Regions from separate parts of the Fictibacillus sp. Mic-4 genome, predicted to be linked through region 2. Evidence: riboswitches for the same ligand, from Rfam matches in the RefSeq annotation. Region 2 holds a riboswitch; the other holds the start of a gene.

Region 1 (7,702 bases), on a different contig from region 2:
ATCAGCCTATGATGATTTACGAACAATTGCCATTAGCCGACTCATGCTTGATAATTTTGATCATATTAAAGCATATTGGATCAACATCGGTGTTCAATTGACGCAAATGGCTTTGACATTTGGTTCCGATGATATTCACGGCACGCTTGTGGAAGAACGCATTTCACACTCCGTTGGTGCACTATCCTCACAGGGGATTACACGGAAAGAATTGATTCATTTAATCAAAACCGCCGGCAAAAAACCGGTAGAGCGTGACACGTTCTATAACATTATTAAAGAATATTAATCCTTTTTGGTCAGACATTTTTAGGTGTCTGACCATTTTTCGTATTTTTAAGCCCTTTTGTTGTGCATGTACATATATATAAAGTATACGCATAACGTTTGGAGGGAAATGCGATATCAAATAGTATTCTTACTTTTCTTGCTGCCTTATTTGCCGGCTACTTTTTATTAAATCTTCCGTTAGGCGGCACTTTTCTTGCCATCTTTGCCCCTGCCCTTAAAATTATTGCAATCATCGTAGTCATTGTTTTTGCCGCTGTCCTCATCTACAAAGGACTCTTAGCAATATTGGGCAAAGGTTAAAAAAATCCCCTTTAGAGGGGATTTTTTTAATAGTAAAATTTTCCTTCGCATATCACTTCCGCAGGTCCTGTCATAAAGACTTCCCCTTCATCCGTCCAATTAATGATCAGGTCACCTCCAGCCAGGTGAACGGTAATTTCTTCATTTCTTCTTGCTTTCTCATTAAGAATGGCTGCAACAACGGCCGCGCATGCTCCCGTTCCACATGCTTGTGTCACACCCGAACCCCTTTCCCATACGCGGAAATGAAGTTCATTGCTGCTGACCATCTCAATAAATTCTACATTCACTCCTTCAGGAAACATGTTATCTTTTTCTATAATCGGTCCTAGTGTCGTTAATGGAGCATCTTCAATATGATCGACAAAAAAGACGGCATGAGGGTTCCCCATTGAAACGGCTGTCATATACAGTTTTTCATTTGCAAAAGTAACCGGTTGATGGATAAACGGCTGATCCGAACCATTTAATAAAGGGATCTCTTTTTGTGCAAGATGCGGTTCTCCCATATTAACGGTTACCGTACGGACGGTTCCTCCTTCCACATGAACGGTTGCTGTCACAAGACCACCAAGTGTTTCAATCAAGAACGTCGTATCCTTTACCAGCCCATTTTCATAAGCGTATTTGGCTACACAGCGCAGGCCATTTCCGCAATTTTTTGCCTCTGATCCATCGTTGTTAAAAATGCGCATTTTGACAGGCGCGGCTTTAGACGGACAAATTAAAATCAATCCGTCTGATCCAATGCCTGTATGAACATTGGCGACTTTCACTGCCAGTTCGGACAAGCGTTCCTCTTCAATGTTTTCATTAAACGCATTTACATAAATATAGTTGTTCCCAAGACCGTGCATTTTTGTAAAACGAAATGATCCCATATCCGCTTCCCCTATCTTTCTCTTAATTTTTCTTCTGTCCAAAAATAATCGTCATCCGCTTTTAAGATCACCAGTTTTTCGCGGCAACATGGCATAACAAGCAGACGTTTAATCCCTTCTTTCGCAAGTTCAAGATCTTCTTGCTTCATATTGGTCAATACGTTTCCACTTTTGCAAAAAGGGCATTCATTAATATAAATATCATCCATCATCTTCTCGTAAGGCCATGTATATTCGAACGTAGACATAACGTTTCTCCCATCATATATGTGTTTTTGTTCACATTTTTTATTTTATCAAGTATAATGAATTTTGTAATCAAATACAATTTAGCGATTCATCTTCAGGGCGGGGTGAAATTCCCCACCGGCGGTAATTGAAGATTCCCTCTTCATCAGCCCGCGACCCAAGTAGTTTAGTGATTACTTGGCTGATCTGGTGAAATTCCAGAGCCGACAGTATAGTCTGGATGGGAGAAGATGTCGGTGCATCAGCTTTTGTTTTTCTTTAAATAAAAGCCTTTGTTTAGTATTGCATTTTTTAATTAAAATGTTTATTGATGATGCCTACAAGAAACTCCCTTAGCGCCCATTGCTAAGGGAGTTTCTTTACCTGGGATGCACTGCATACTTGAAATCAAAGATGGCGCTTAAATGCACAAAGGAGAGATTTCAAACATGCACAAAGGGAAAGTGTACCGAATGATCGCCGTTTCGATGTTAAGCGGCATCGCCTATGTCTTAATGGCATTTGATTTTCCATTGCCTGGTTTTCCAAAATACTTGCAAATTGATTTCAGCGAGGTACCCGCCTTGCTTGCGGCCGTACTTTTTGGACCAGGATCAGGCATTGTAGTTGAAGCAATCAAAAACTTGCTTCATTATTGTCTTCAAAACAGCCTGACAGGAGTGCCCATCGATCAAATGGCAAATTTCATTGCGGGTACAGCATTTATCGTTCCGGCTAGCTTTTTATTTAAGAAAAATAGAACGACAAAAAGTTTGTCAATGGGACTCGTAACAGGCACGATTTTAATGACGCTTTTAATGGGAATTCTCAATTATGCCGTCATCCTTCCGGCTTATACGTGGTTCTTGCATGCGCCGCAAATGTCATCACAGGCGATGCTAAATTTAGTTCTTGTGGGCATTGCGCCATTTAATATTATAAAAGGGCTCCTCATTACGATCTTATTCGTTCTGTTATATACACGACTTCGCCCAATGCTTAAAAGATACTCATATTAAATATGAATAAAAGCATCATCGATTTCGTTCGATGATGCTTTTTAAAACATCGGGTTTTCTTCCAAATATTGATATATATTTTCAATGAGCTGATCAGCCGTATCGCCTCGAACCACTTCGCCATTGACAAGAGCAAACAACGAACGTGCGCATTGGCCGCAATAGCCGAGACAACCGTACTCAATCACATCTAAATCGTAATCTTGCTCCAATTTTTCTAATGCTTTTTGTGAGCCATTGGCCAAATTGCTGACACAAAATTCAATAATCGGCTTCATCTTTTTCACCTCTTCACTTAACTTATCCTATCCTTTCAAATTTCAGCAGTCAACTAAAATATATTTTTATCACGCCATGGGAATTTTTGTGTTCCAGCAAATTTTCGACAAAAACGTTTTGTGAAAAGGGGTGAAAGTGCTATACTATGAATGAATAATTGCGAAATGGTTTCCTTATCTTAAATAGAAGAGGAGACTTATTTAAGTGCGGATTTTTATTTAGGTTGGGATTTTGCCCCCTGAATGATTTTTGATCCATCAAAGAGAAGGGGAAATGACACATGAAACACTTAGTTTTACTTGGCGGCGGATATGGCAATATGCGTATTTTAAAGCGCCTATTTCAAGCATCTGATTTGCCGGATGATCTGCAAATAACATTGATTGACCGACTGCCTTACCATTGTTTAAAGACAGAGTATTATGCTCTTGCTGCTGGTACCATCTCAGATCATCATATTCGTATTCCCTTCCCTGAACATTCGAAGTTAAACGTTGTTTATGGGGAGATTACTGGAATTGACTTAGAGAATAAGCAAGTCCATGTGGAAGGCCAGGCGCCGATATCTTACGATGATTTAGTTATTGGTCTCGGCTGTGAGGATAAGTATCATAACGTTCCTGGAGCGGATGAATATACATTAAGCATCCAAACCGTGGACAATGCCCGTCAGACGTACCAGGTGTTGAACAATCTGCCGCCGAAATCCATTGTCGGAGTGGTAGGCGCCGGACTTAGCGGCGTAGAAATAGCGAGTGAGCTTCGCGAAAGCCGGCCTGACTTGCACATCAAATTATATGACAGAGGCGAAATCATTCTTTCCGCTTTCAAAAAGAAAATGAGCCATTATGTTCAAAATTGGTTTATTGAACATGGAGTTGAAGTCATTAATAACTCCAACATTACAAAAGTCGAAAAAAATACGCTTTACAACCATGATGAGCCTACTCATTGTGATGCCATCGTTTGGACGGCAGGCATTCAGCCAAATAAGCTTGTTCGCGCCCTTGATGTTGAAAAAGATAATAGCGGCCGTGTAATTTTATCGCCCCATCACCATTTGCCAAATGACGAGCATGTATATGTCGTAGGGGATTGTGCGAGCCTCCCATTTTCACCTAGCGCTCAACTTGCTGAGGTACAGGGGGAACAAATTGCACTCGTTTTGCAAAAGAAATGGAAGAATGAACCGATCCCAGAATTGCCTGAATTTAAGCTAAAAGGGATCATGGGATCTCTCGGTAAAAAAAGCGGATTTGGAAGCATGGGAAATACAGCTCTTATTGGACGAGTCCCGCGGCTTTTAAAATCTGGAATCTTATGGTTGTATAAATACCAAAATTAAAAAGCCCATACCGGGCTTTTTAATTTTGGGAAATATATCCGTTTTGTTCCATTATGCTGTAGATGCTTTTCAATCGCGGATTTCCTTCGGCTACGATTTCACCATCAATCAAAACGACAGGATAAAATAAGTCTTCTTCCATTATGCGTTCAACAAATTGCCGGTCTTCTCCTTGCTGCGGTTCCTCGATATCAATATAGTGGATTGAAAACGGTTGATCGGGAAATTTCCTGGAGATGGCTGCCTCCAGCCATTCCATCGTTTCTTTCGATGAAGGTAAATTTACACAGCTTGGACATTTTTGTTCAGCACCATAAATTTTAATTGTTACTTCTTTACGCTCCACATTTTTCACCTCTAACTTTTGCGCCTTCTTAATAACTATTGTAGCCGATCTTCGTGAAGGATGGAAAGGAAGAAATTCAGGCAAGGACGTGGATTTTTTGAAGTATAATCAGTATAATATAAGTAAGTTGTGAAAGAAAAGGAGCGATAAAATGTCAGATACAACAATGCGTGAACAAGTTGAAGAAGTTCTTGATAAATTGCGTCCGTTCCTTCTTCGTGATGGAGGAGACGTTGAATTAGTGGATATTGAAGATGGAGTGGTTAAAGTCCGTTTAATGGGTGCATGCGGTAGCTGCCCGAGTTCCACAATTACACTTAAAGCTGGTATCGAGCGTGCCCTTCTTGAAGAAGTGCCGGGCGTAGTCGAGTTAGAACAAGTATTCTAAGGAAAAACGAGGTGGAGTAAATCCGCCTCGTTTTTTTATATTAAATCGATTTAGAAAGCAAATAATTTTGATCTTGAACAGAAACTCCTTGTTTATCCGGCACAACGATTAACGGCGTAAAGTCAGGAAATTGTTGTTTAAATTGCTGGCTCACTTTTGCCAAGATTTCACCAGGAGCAAAACAAACAATTGACGGGCCTGCGCCGCTAATTGCAACCCCGTAACATCCTAATTCTTTTCCTCTTTTTCGAATTTGATGAAAATGAGGGATTAAATTTTCTCGATACGGTTGGTGAAATTGATCCTGGTCCATCATTCGCCCTGCTTTTTTCCAATCATCTTGTAAAATCGCAGCGATCAAGACATTGCTTACTGCACTTGCCTTAACAGCCTCTTGAAACTTCAACTCTTTAGGCAGCAAGCTGCGCGCGTGCTCCGTATTAAGCGGATGTTTCGGAACCATTAGTATCATCCCTGCGGAAGGGGTAGGAACATGGACAATTTCCGTCTCCAGTCCATCATACAGGGCAATGATCAACCCGCCGTAAACAGAGGCGGCTACATTATCAGGATGGCCTTCAATCATCGATGCATAATGGGCTTTTTCCTTTTTGGCAAGCGAAAGTGCCAGTAGCGTATTAGCAATTTCAATGCCGCCAACGATGGCTGCGGCACTGCTTCCCATTCCTCTCTCAAGCGGCAATTCGCTTGACATTTCAACATGGAAAAATGGAAGTTCTTTTTTGAATTTTTTTGCCACAAATGACGCGGCTTGATAAACAAGATTATCTTCCCCCTGCGGAATTTGTTCAAGCCCATCGGAAACCCCTTTAAATTTAAATTCATTTGCAGGGGATACATGCATGGTTAAATACCGATTAATCGCAAGACCAACCGAATCAAACCCTGGCCCTAAATTTGCGGTGCTCCCCGGAACTTTGACTGTAAATGGAGAGAAACTCATTGGAGCACTCCTCTTCTAATGGTTTCTTTCAACACTTTTTCATCATTTGGAAGAATAACAGGATCAATTTTTACGCTATCGAGGGCGACATTTGGATCTTTTAAGCCGTTTCCGGTTAAGACAGCGACTACTGTTGCGCCTTTCGGAATTACACCGTTTTTTACTTGCTTCATGATCCCGGCAATGGAAGCGCATGAAGCGGGTTCTGCAAATACTCCTTCAGTTCTGGCTAAGAGCTGGTAAGCTTCCAAAATCTCTTCATCCGTTACGCTTTCAAAACGACCATCTGATTCTTTTGCAGCATCAACAGCTAAATGCCAACTTGCTGGATTTCCAATGCGGATAGCTGTTGCGATCGTTTCCGGATTTTCAATGACTTCGTTTCGAACGATTGCTGCTGATCCTTCAGCCTGAAACCCATGCATTTTCGGTAGTCCCGATTGCAGGTGGCTGTTATATTCTTTAAAGCCTTTCCAATAAGCAGAAATATTTCCCGCATTGCCGACCGGAATCGCAAGTATATCCGGCGCTTTGCCAAGAACATCCACAATTTCAAAAGCTGCTGTTTTTTGACCTTCGAGCCGAAAAGGATTGACTGAATTAACCAGGGTTAACGGTTCTGTTTCGCTTATGGCTCGAACCATTTTTAACGCATCATCAAAATTCCCTTTAATCGCAAAAATTTCTGCGCCGTACATTTTCGCCTGAGCCAGCTTGCCTAAAGCGATCTTTCCATCCGGAATGACGATCATACAGCGGAGGCCGGCTCTTGCCGCGTACGCAGCTGCAGCCGCGGAAGTATTTCCAGTAGATGCACAAATAATCGTATCGCTTCCTTCTTCGATCGCCTTCGCTACGGCCATGACCATCCCCCGGTCTTTAAATGAACCTGTAGGATTGGCTCCTTCATATTTGACATAAGCGTCAATTCCCCATTCGTTCGATAAAGACTTTAATTGAATAAGAGGAGTATTTCCTTCATGAAGGGAAAGTTCAGGTGTTTGTTCAGTGATTGGCAAAAAGTTTTTGTATTGTTTCAATAATCCTTTCCAGCTCATTGTCTTATTCTCCTTCTACCCGATAGTGGCTTTTAATTTCATGAACGACTGATAAATCCCGTAAGCGGTTATAAACGGCTTCATCATCCTTCTTACTAGCTTGATGTGTAATAATGACGATCTCCGCCAAGCCTTCTTTTGGAAGCTGATTTTGCAATAATTGCTTAAGGCTTAAATTATATTCAGCAAATAGCGTCGTAATTTGTGAAAGCGCGCCTTGCTCATCCTTAACATGAATACGATAGAAAAATTTGGATTTCATTTCCTCTGGCGATTTTAAGCTTTTGTCAAACTGTGGTGTAATAGAATGTTTCCCATTGACGCCAAGCCTCATGTTTTGAATGGATGCGACGAGGTCGGAAACAACTGCAGTAGCTGTAGGAAGCTGTCCGGCTCCCGGTCCGTAAAACATCGTCTCGCCAACTGCCTCGCCATAAACGTACACTGCATTGTATTCGTTATTGACGGAGGCCAGCGGATGAGATTTTGGAATAAATGTCGGCCCGACACTTACCTCCACTTTCCCATTGTCTTTTTGCGCCAGTCCAACGAGCTTCATTTTATAGCCGAACTGGTTACCGTATTCAATATCTTCTCTTGTGA
Region 2 (7,702 bases):
TTTCTTTTTAGGAGTTGTTGTTTCCGCGATTCTTTGTACTTTTTTATACGATGTCATCGGGCCCGGGGTGCTTGGTATGATCGGGTCACTGCTTATTATATTTGTAAGCATGAAATGGAGACATGTTGAGCCGGAAGCTTCTTTAATGTGGCTCAATGTGCAAATGGCCGGTTTAGGGATAGGAATTAGTATGACCCTTGTCTCAGGGGCGCTCGGAACGGCGCTTGCAGGTGATCTTCATCACGCCTCTCACCGCTCCGTTTCTCTTCACGGGATTCGCAACTATGTCGGGGCAATCGGCGCATCCATTCTCGGCTGGTTTATCTACAGAGAAAACGCCATCCATTACGAACTAATTAGAGGTCATGTAAGTAAGGCAGACCTTGAAGTGAACCTGGAGCTCTCGAACTTGGTTCATCATTTCTTGAACAGCGGGCATACGTTAACGGAGGCAAAAGGTCTTGCGCTTTATACCGTTATCGCTAACGCAAAAAAATCGGCTGTTCTCGGTGCTTATCATGAAATCTTTACAATATTGCTTATATTGGGGATGATTATGTTGCTAGCTTCTATCGTTAAAACGGCAGCAGGAGAACACCGGAAACTTGTGAAAAAAGAAACACCACTTGGCTTACCTGCTCCGATTGAAGAAAAGAAAATGAGCTAAAAAGATTGCCTGCCTGATTTGGCGGATAGAGTGCCTGATTTGGCGGATAGAGTGCCTGATTTGGCGGATAGAGTGCCTGATTTGGCGGATAGAGTGCCTGATTTGGCGGATAGATAGACGTAAAAAGAGTGATCGATGAATCGATCACTCTTTTTTGTCTTATTGGAATTGACGGCTTAAGTTCGCCATTTCGATCGCGGCTGCAGCTGCTTCCCATCCTTTGTTACCGGCTTTTGTTCCGGCTCGTTCAATTGCTTGTTCGATTGATTCTGTCGTAAGGACGCCGAACATGACTGGAATACCTGTATTTAACGAAATCGATGCTATGCCTTTGGCCGCTTCGTTGCATACATAATCAAAATGCGGAGTAGACCCGCGGATGACAGTGCCGAGTGCGATAACCGCATCATATTTCTTAGATTCCGCCATTTTCTTAGCAATAAGAGGAATTTCAAAAGCTCCCGGTACCCAGGCTACATCAACATCTTCTTCAGCTACTCCATGTCGTTTCAATGCATCTTCTGCTCCGCTTAATAGTTTTCCGGTAATAAACTCGTTAAACCGTCCAACGACAATGCCAATTTTCAACCCTGTTCCAACTAAATTTCCTTCAAATACGTTTTTCATCTTATTTCCCTCCATTATACTTTCGATTAAAAGTGCAACATATGTCCAAGTTTGCTTTTTTTCGTTTTTAAGTAATTTTCATTTTCTTTCTTCGTTGGCATTTGTATTGGAACACGTTCAACGACTTCCAAATCATATCCGCTTAAACCCGTTATTTTTCGAGGGTTGTTTGTTAGTAAGCGCATTTTTTTAATGCCCAGCTCTTTTAAAATTTGCGCCCCGATGCCATAATCTCTTAAATCAGGCGCAAAGCCAAGCTGTTCGTTTGCTTCGACCGTATCATAGCCTTGCTCTTGCAGCTTGTACGCCTTCATTTTATTGAGGAGGCCAATCCCCCTTCCTTCCTGGCGCATATAAAGAAGAACCCCATTTCCTTCTTTTTCAATTTGCGAGAGTGCAGCGTGGAGCTGAGGCCCGCAATCGCAACGATTCGAACCAAATACGTCTCCTGTCAAACATTCTGAATGAACTCGAACGAGGATCGGTTTTTCCGGATCGATTTCACCCTTTACAAGAGCGACATGCTCTTTTTGATCAAGACTATTTGAAAAACCAACCGCCCGAAACTCTCCGAATTCTGTTGGCAATGTAATTTCCACTTCTTTTTTTACCAATTTTTCGCGATGGCGCCGATATTCGATCAAATCTTTAATTGTAATGAGCTTTAATCCGTACTCTTTTGCTAATTTTTCCAGTTCAGGGACACGGGCCATCGTTCCGTCCTCTTTCATAATTTCACAAATGACTCCTGCCGGTTTCGCCCCTGCAAGAAGTGCCAGATCAACTGCCGCTTCAGTATGGCCAGCCCTGCGAAGCACTCCTCCGTCTTTAGCAATAAGCGGGAAAATATGTCCCGGCCGTTTAAAATCGCTTCCTTTCGAACGTTCATCAACAATTGCCTTTACCGTCTTTGCCCGTTCATGAGCGGAAATTCCAGTTGTTGTCGTGATATGATCAATACTAATGGTAAATGCCGTTCCAAGTGTATCAGTGTTTTGCGCAACCATTGGCGTAAGATCAAGCTTCCCGGCGATTTCTGCTGACACCGGGCTACAAACAAGCCCCCGCCCATGGGTCACCATAAAATTGATGACTTCAGGTGTCGCTTTTTCAGCAATCGCTACGAAATCCCCTTCATTTTCCCGATCCTCATCATCGACAACAATGACCATTTTTCCGGCTTTTAAATCGGCTATTGCTTCTTCAATTGTGTTAAACATCAACAATCCCTCCTGTCTTATCTAGTAGTACGACCCCTAAAACCCATGTTCTTGTAAAAACGCTTCAGTAAGAAGGCTTTTCGTTTCTTTTTTCGATTGCCTTGCTGTTAAAAAGTTTTCGACATATTTACCAAGCATGTCACATTCTATATTGACACGATCTCCTTTTCCTTTTTCGCCAAGAATCGTATGTGAAACGGTATGGGGAATAAGCGAGACCGTAACCGTATCGTCATTCACTTCAAAAATCGTTAAACTTGTCCCATCGATAGCGACGGAACCTTTCACCATACAATATTTTGCCAACTCTTCCGGCAATTTAATTTGATAATAGATGGCATTTTGTTCTGGCTTTTTCGAGACAATCTCACCGACACCATCAACATGCCCGGTTACAAAATGCCCGCCAAACCTTCCGCCCGCTGCCATCGCCCGTTCCAAATTTACCTTTGAGCGGCTCGTTAATTCTTTTAAACCCGTATGCCGATACGTTTCAGGCATAACGTCAACTGTAAATTGATTGCCGGTAAAAGAGGTAACGGTTAAACAAACACCATTTACAGCAATGCTGTCTCCAAGCCTGACATCTGTTAAAATGGCTTTTGCTTCAATTGTAAGAACGATGGTTTCATGTCCTTTTTGAATGGAACGAATGGACCCGATTTCTTCAACTATTCCTGTAAACATGGCGTTACTCCCTTTCCGGAACCGATATAATTTTAATATCAGGACCGATTTGTTCAACCGACTTAATTTTTAAATGGAGCGCTTTTTCTAATTCGCGAAAGCCTTCACCGGAAAAAGAAGTAGGCGCATTTTGCCCGCCAATTAAAAGAGGAGCGACATATGTGATCACTTGATCTACTTCGCCGGACTGAAGAAAGCTTCCGTTTACCGTTGCGCCTCCTTCAACAAATATGGAAGTGATTCCTCGCTTCCCAAGCATTTTCAATACATCCGAAATGTCGATCGTTTTTTTATTCATTGACAAAATTGTAATGCCTTTTTCTTCGTATGGGTGTTTCGCTTCGGGCTTGACCTCATTTCCTGTCACAATCCAGGTTGGTGCCTTCCCGTCGCAAATCATATTGCTATCAATCGGGGTAAGTAAATGGGTATCTAAAATAATACGGATTGGGTTTTTTCCGCCGTTTGGGAGTCGAGTGGTGAGAGAGGGATTGTCTTTTAAAACCGTTCCAATGCCAACTAATATCGCATCATGCTCATGCCTATAACGATGGACATCCAGCCTGGCCGCTTCTGACGTAATCCATTGGCTTTCACCCGTTGACGTGGCTGTTTTTCCATCAAGGCTTGTAGCTGTTTTTAATGTGACAAACGGTTTTTTCGTTTTTATAAAGTGGTAAAATACTGCATTTAATTCGTCCGCACGGTCCTTCATTAAACCGAAGTCAACCTGGATGCCAGCTTCTTTCAGTCTTTGAATGCCTTTGCCGCTAACGAGCGGGTTTGGGTCGGTCGTTGCAATGACTGCGCGTTTTATTCCCCGTTCAATGACTAAATCGGCACATGGAGGGGTTTTCCCGAAATGACTGCACGGTTCCAGTGTTACATAGATTGTTGCTCCTTTCGCCTTGTCTCCTGCCATAGTTAAAGCATGGACTTCAGCATGAGGTTCTCCCGCCTTTAAATGGGCCCCCATACCGACAACCTGGCCATCTTTCACAACAATTGCCCCAACCAACGGATTCGGACTTGTTTGTCCCTTCGCACTTTCCGCCAGCTTGAGCGCTAGCTCCATAAACGTTTCATCTCTCATTTACTCACCTTCTTTCACTAAATAAAAATAACAACCCCGGAAGAACAACTACTCCCGGGGTTACTTAACAATAACAAAATAAACCTTTAACATTTCAATTTTTTAAAAGTTAAAAGCTCTCTCGTTCCTTCTCCCATCCAGACTATACTGTCGGCTCCGGAATTTCACCGAATCCACCATTCTAGAGATTGGAGATTAGAGATTGGAAGCTGGAAAAATCTAACGTCTCACTTCTCACATCTAGCTTCTAGAATGGGTCACGGGCTAAGAAGCGTTGCTTCATCACCGCCGGTTGGGAATTTCACCCGACCCCGAAGGAAAATACAATATTTAGTTATACACCACGTTTTCATTATAGCCTTATTTTTTCAATAAAACAAACGAATTCATATTTTTATCCTTCAAGGTGATATTAATAACGATGTTTTTTGTCAGGAGATGAAACGATGATACACGCTGAATGGCTTGCCATTGTTCGAAATAAAATGCTTTTGCTCTCAATCATTGCCGTGATCCTTATCCCTACTCTTTATTCCGGTTTGTTTGTTTGGGCCTTTTGGGACCCTTATGGAAAGATTAAACAGCTCCCTGTAGCAGTAGTCAATCTGGATCAGCCGATTCGCTATAAAGGAGAGACGATTTCAGCAGGGGATGATATTGTTGGTGAATTACGGAAAGACAAAAACGTAAAATGGAAGTTTGTCTCTAAGCAAAATGGAACTTATGGTCTAAGAAAAAATCGCTATTACGCGATGATTCAAATACCGAAAGATTTTTCAAAGGATGTCATCAGTGTCATCCAAAACAAGCCAAAGCGAGCAACGATTGAATATATCCCGAATACGGGCTATAACTTTGTCTCAACAAAAATAACGGACACCGCTTCTGAAAAATTAAGAGAAACCATTTCAGAAAATATTACAAAACATTATACGGATGTTTTATTTAAACAATTTGGCAACATTTCTAACGCTATTGATAAGGCAAGCAAAGGGGCAAATCATCTTAGTAGCGGATTGGACAATCTCTATACCAAGTCCAATCAACTGTTAAGCGGGTTAATAAGACAGCAATCTTCAATCAACCAATTGGCTTCGGGTGCATCTTTGCTTTATCAAAAAACGTCTGAGCTGAGTAATGGACTGGTTCAATTTGAACGGAAACTCGATACAATATCAGCTGATGCAAGGAATTTAGCCCAATTTATCGATCAAAACTATCCAAAATTGCGGGCTGGTCTTACAGAGATTACGAATCGAATGGATCGAGTTACCTCTATAGTAAATCAATCAAGAAATCAAATGAATCAAATGAAATATACAACCGCTCGGCTGCAATCAGATTTAAAACAATATGCTGCCATGCATCCGGAAGTTACAAATGACCCAAATTTCCAAGCCTTGCTTACTCTTAGCCAGAATCTTGCCAATTCTATGACTGCTGCCGAGTTCACATCTATCGAAAACGAGCTTTCAACCATGGCGTCAAGGCTCCAAACATTTAAAACAAAACACGAAACGTTATTTTCTTCCGTTCAGCCGACTGTATCTGCCCAATTCAATACTTATTTAAATCAGTTTAGAAAAGCAGCAAGTGGAAGTATTGCCTTAAAAAGAGGCGCGAAGAAAATTTCGGAAGGGACGTCACAAGCAGCAAAAGGATGGCAAACGTTAATTCAATCGGTCACATTGTTGGCTACTGGAGAAAAGAAGCTGTTGGACGGTTCAAAAAACCTATCAAAAGGATTAGGGGATTTATCGAATGCAGTCGGAAAAGTAAAGGGTGCTAATAATGCCCGCAACGCCATGTTTGCGGCACCGGTTAAAATTAAACGTCAGGAATTAACGAAAGGGATTACTTACGGTGCGGGCTTTACCCCTTATTTTCTATCCCTCGGGCTTTTTGTCGGCCCTTTAATGTTAACGACCGTTTATTCATTAAAAGATCCGGCTTCCCGCCCTGCCTCCGGGCTTCAATGGTTTTTAGGCAAGTATTCTGTCTTGTTTGTCGTTTTATTAGGCCAATCATTAATATCCGCTTCATTTTTATTGCTCGCTTTTCATATGAAGGTGGCAAGCACGCCATTATTTTTATTGTTTAGCTTTATCGCGAGCATTTCTTTTTCAAGCTTGATTATGTTTCTTGCAACAGCTCTCGGAAATCCCGGAAGGTTTATTGCACTCATCGTGCTCATTTTGCAATTAACGACTAGCGGCGGTTCATATCCCGTTGAGTTGATTGCTCCAGCCCTTCAACCGCTTCATCGCTTTTTGCCAATGAGCTATGCGGTGGCCGGATTTCGGGATGTCATGTTCACCAGTGACTTTTCTGCGATGTGGCAACAGGCTGCTATTTTATCTGTTTATTTTATTGTCTCTCTTTTCTTGCTTATTGTTTTCTTTTCGTATAGCTTTAAAAAAATATATCGAAAGAAGGAAGCTTAATTTCGGCTTCCTTCTTTTATAACCAGGCAGCCGAGCAGTGATTGGCCCAAGCAAAAAAGAAGGGCTCTATTCGAAAATAGAACCCTTCTTAAGTGAGAAGAAAGGGAGATACTGTTACAAAAACAATATGTCTGGGGTATTTCGGATATTGTCTTTGATAAACACCTCTTTCAAAGTAGTTCATTTAGGCTAACATCTTTAGATAGCGCAAGAGAACCATCTCCTTAAAAGTGCATATCCAGTATTCCTTTTTTCTCATGTGAAGAAGGTGGTGTCCCTCTTCACTATATATCATCTTCAATTTCAGCTTTTTTATACTCACTATTTTATTTTCATTTTCACCTGATTTTATAGGCTTCTTCCTATTCTGGCGTACTCCTCCATAACCTCTGGCGGTACCATGCTTCCGCCGGTTGCCCAAACGATATGGGTTGCATTCCTCATTTTCGTTTGCAAATCATTTTCTGCAACATATCGTTGCCCTTCGCTGTTCTTAAATAGCTGAATCGGCCCGTAGGCTCCTGCCAATGCGGAAGGCTCTAATGGAATTTGTTCTGCATCAATTAATGTGCTTAACAACTTATACAATTGATTATCATTTACTGTATAAATGCCTCTCAATAAATGTCGGACAGTCCGGCAAACAAATCCTGATGGTCTCCCTACCGCAAGACCATCCGCATCTGTTCGGTTATCTATCCCGAAATCTTGCACAGAAACATGGTCATAAAGCCCTGTCATTAGCCCGAGCAGCATACAAGGAGAGTGGGTTGGCTCAGCAAAAAAACAGTGAACATGCCCGCCATACATTTGTTTTAAACCGTAAGCAATTCCGCCGGGTCCTCCCCCTACTCCGCAAGGAAGATAGACAAACAATGGATGATCTTTATCTACCGTCACTTTTAATTCGTTAAGCTGCCGTTTTAGTCGGGGCGCCGCCACGGAATAACCGAGGAAAAGGTCT

Evidence for each region. A riboswitch is a leader RNA that binds a small molecule or an ion and turns the genes downstream of it on or off. The one in region 2 is predicted to bind FMN.
Region 1: linked by a shared signal. The riboswitch ahead of WD019_RS17610 (ECF transporter S component) and the one ahead of ribD (bifunctional diaminohydroxyphosphoribosylaminopyrimidine deaminase/5-amino-6-(5-phosphoribosylamino)uracil reductase RibD) in region 2 are both predicted to bind FMN.

The regions. Positions count from the first base shown of each region.
Region 1 is NZ_JBBHZM010000035.1:1,595-9,296, forward strand. Features, by position in the region: gene mqnE (aminofutalosine synthase MqnE) at 1-289, shown strand, start outside; gene dapF (diaminopimelate epimerase) at 618-1,472, opposite strand; gene WD019_RS17605 (hypothetical protein) at 1,484-1,720, opposite strand; FMN riboswitch at 1,808-1,957, shown strand; gene WD019_RS17610 (ECF transporter S component) at 2,150-2,719, shown strand; gene WD019_RS17615 (YuzB family protein) at 2,761-2,997, opposite strand; gene WD019_RS17620 (NAD(P)/FAD-dependent oxidoreductase) at 3,279-4,343, shown strand; gene WD019_RS17625 (YuzD family protein) at 4,363-4,689, opposite strand; gene WD019_RS17630 (NifU family protein) at 4,841-5,077, shown strand; gene thrB (homoserine kinase) at 5,118-6,041, opposite strand; gene thrC (threonine synthase) at 6,038-7,099, opposite strand; gene WD019_RS17645 (homoserine dehydrogenase) at 7,104-7,702, opposite strand, start outside.
Region 2 is NZ_JBBHZM010000022.1:20,111-27,812, forward strand. Features, by position in the region: gene WD019_RS14045 (MFS transporter) at 1-667, shown strand, start outside; gene ribH (6,7-dimethyl-8-ribityllumazine synthase) at 827-1,294, opposite strand; gene WD019_RS14055 (bifunctional 3,4-dihydroxy-2-butanone-4-phosphate synthase/GTP cyclohydrolase II) at 1,321-2,514, opposite strand; gene ribE (riboflavin synthase) at 2,551-3,201, opposite strand; partial or broken gene ribD (bifunctional diaminohydroxyphosphoribosylaminopyrimidine deaminase/5-amino-6-(5-phosphoribosylamino)uracil reductase RibD) at 3,186-4,294, opposite strand; FMN riboswitch at 4,416-4,617, opposite strand; gene WD019_RS14070 (YhgE/Pip family protein) at 4,741-6,738, shown strand; gene WD019_RS14075 (D-serine ammonia-lyase) at 7,087-7,702, opposite strand, start outside.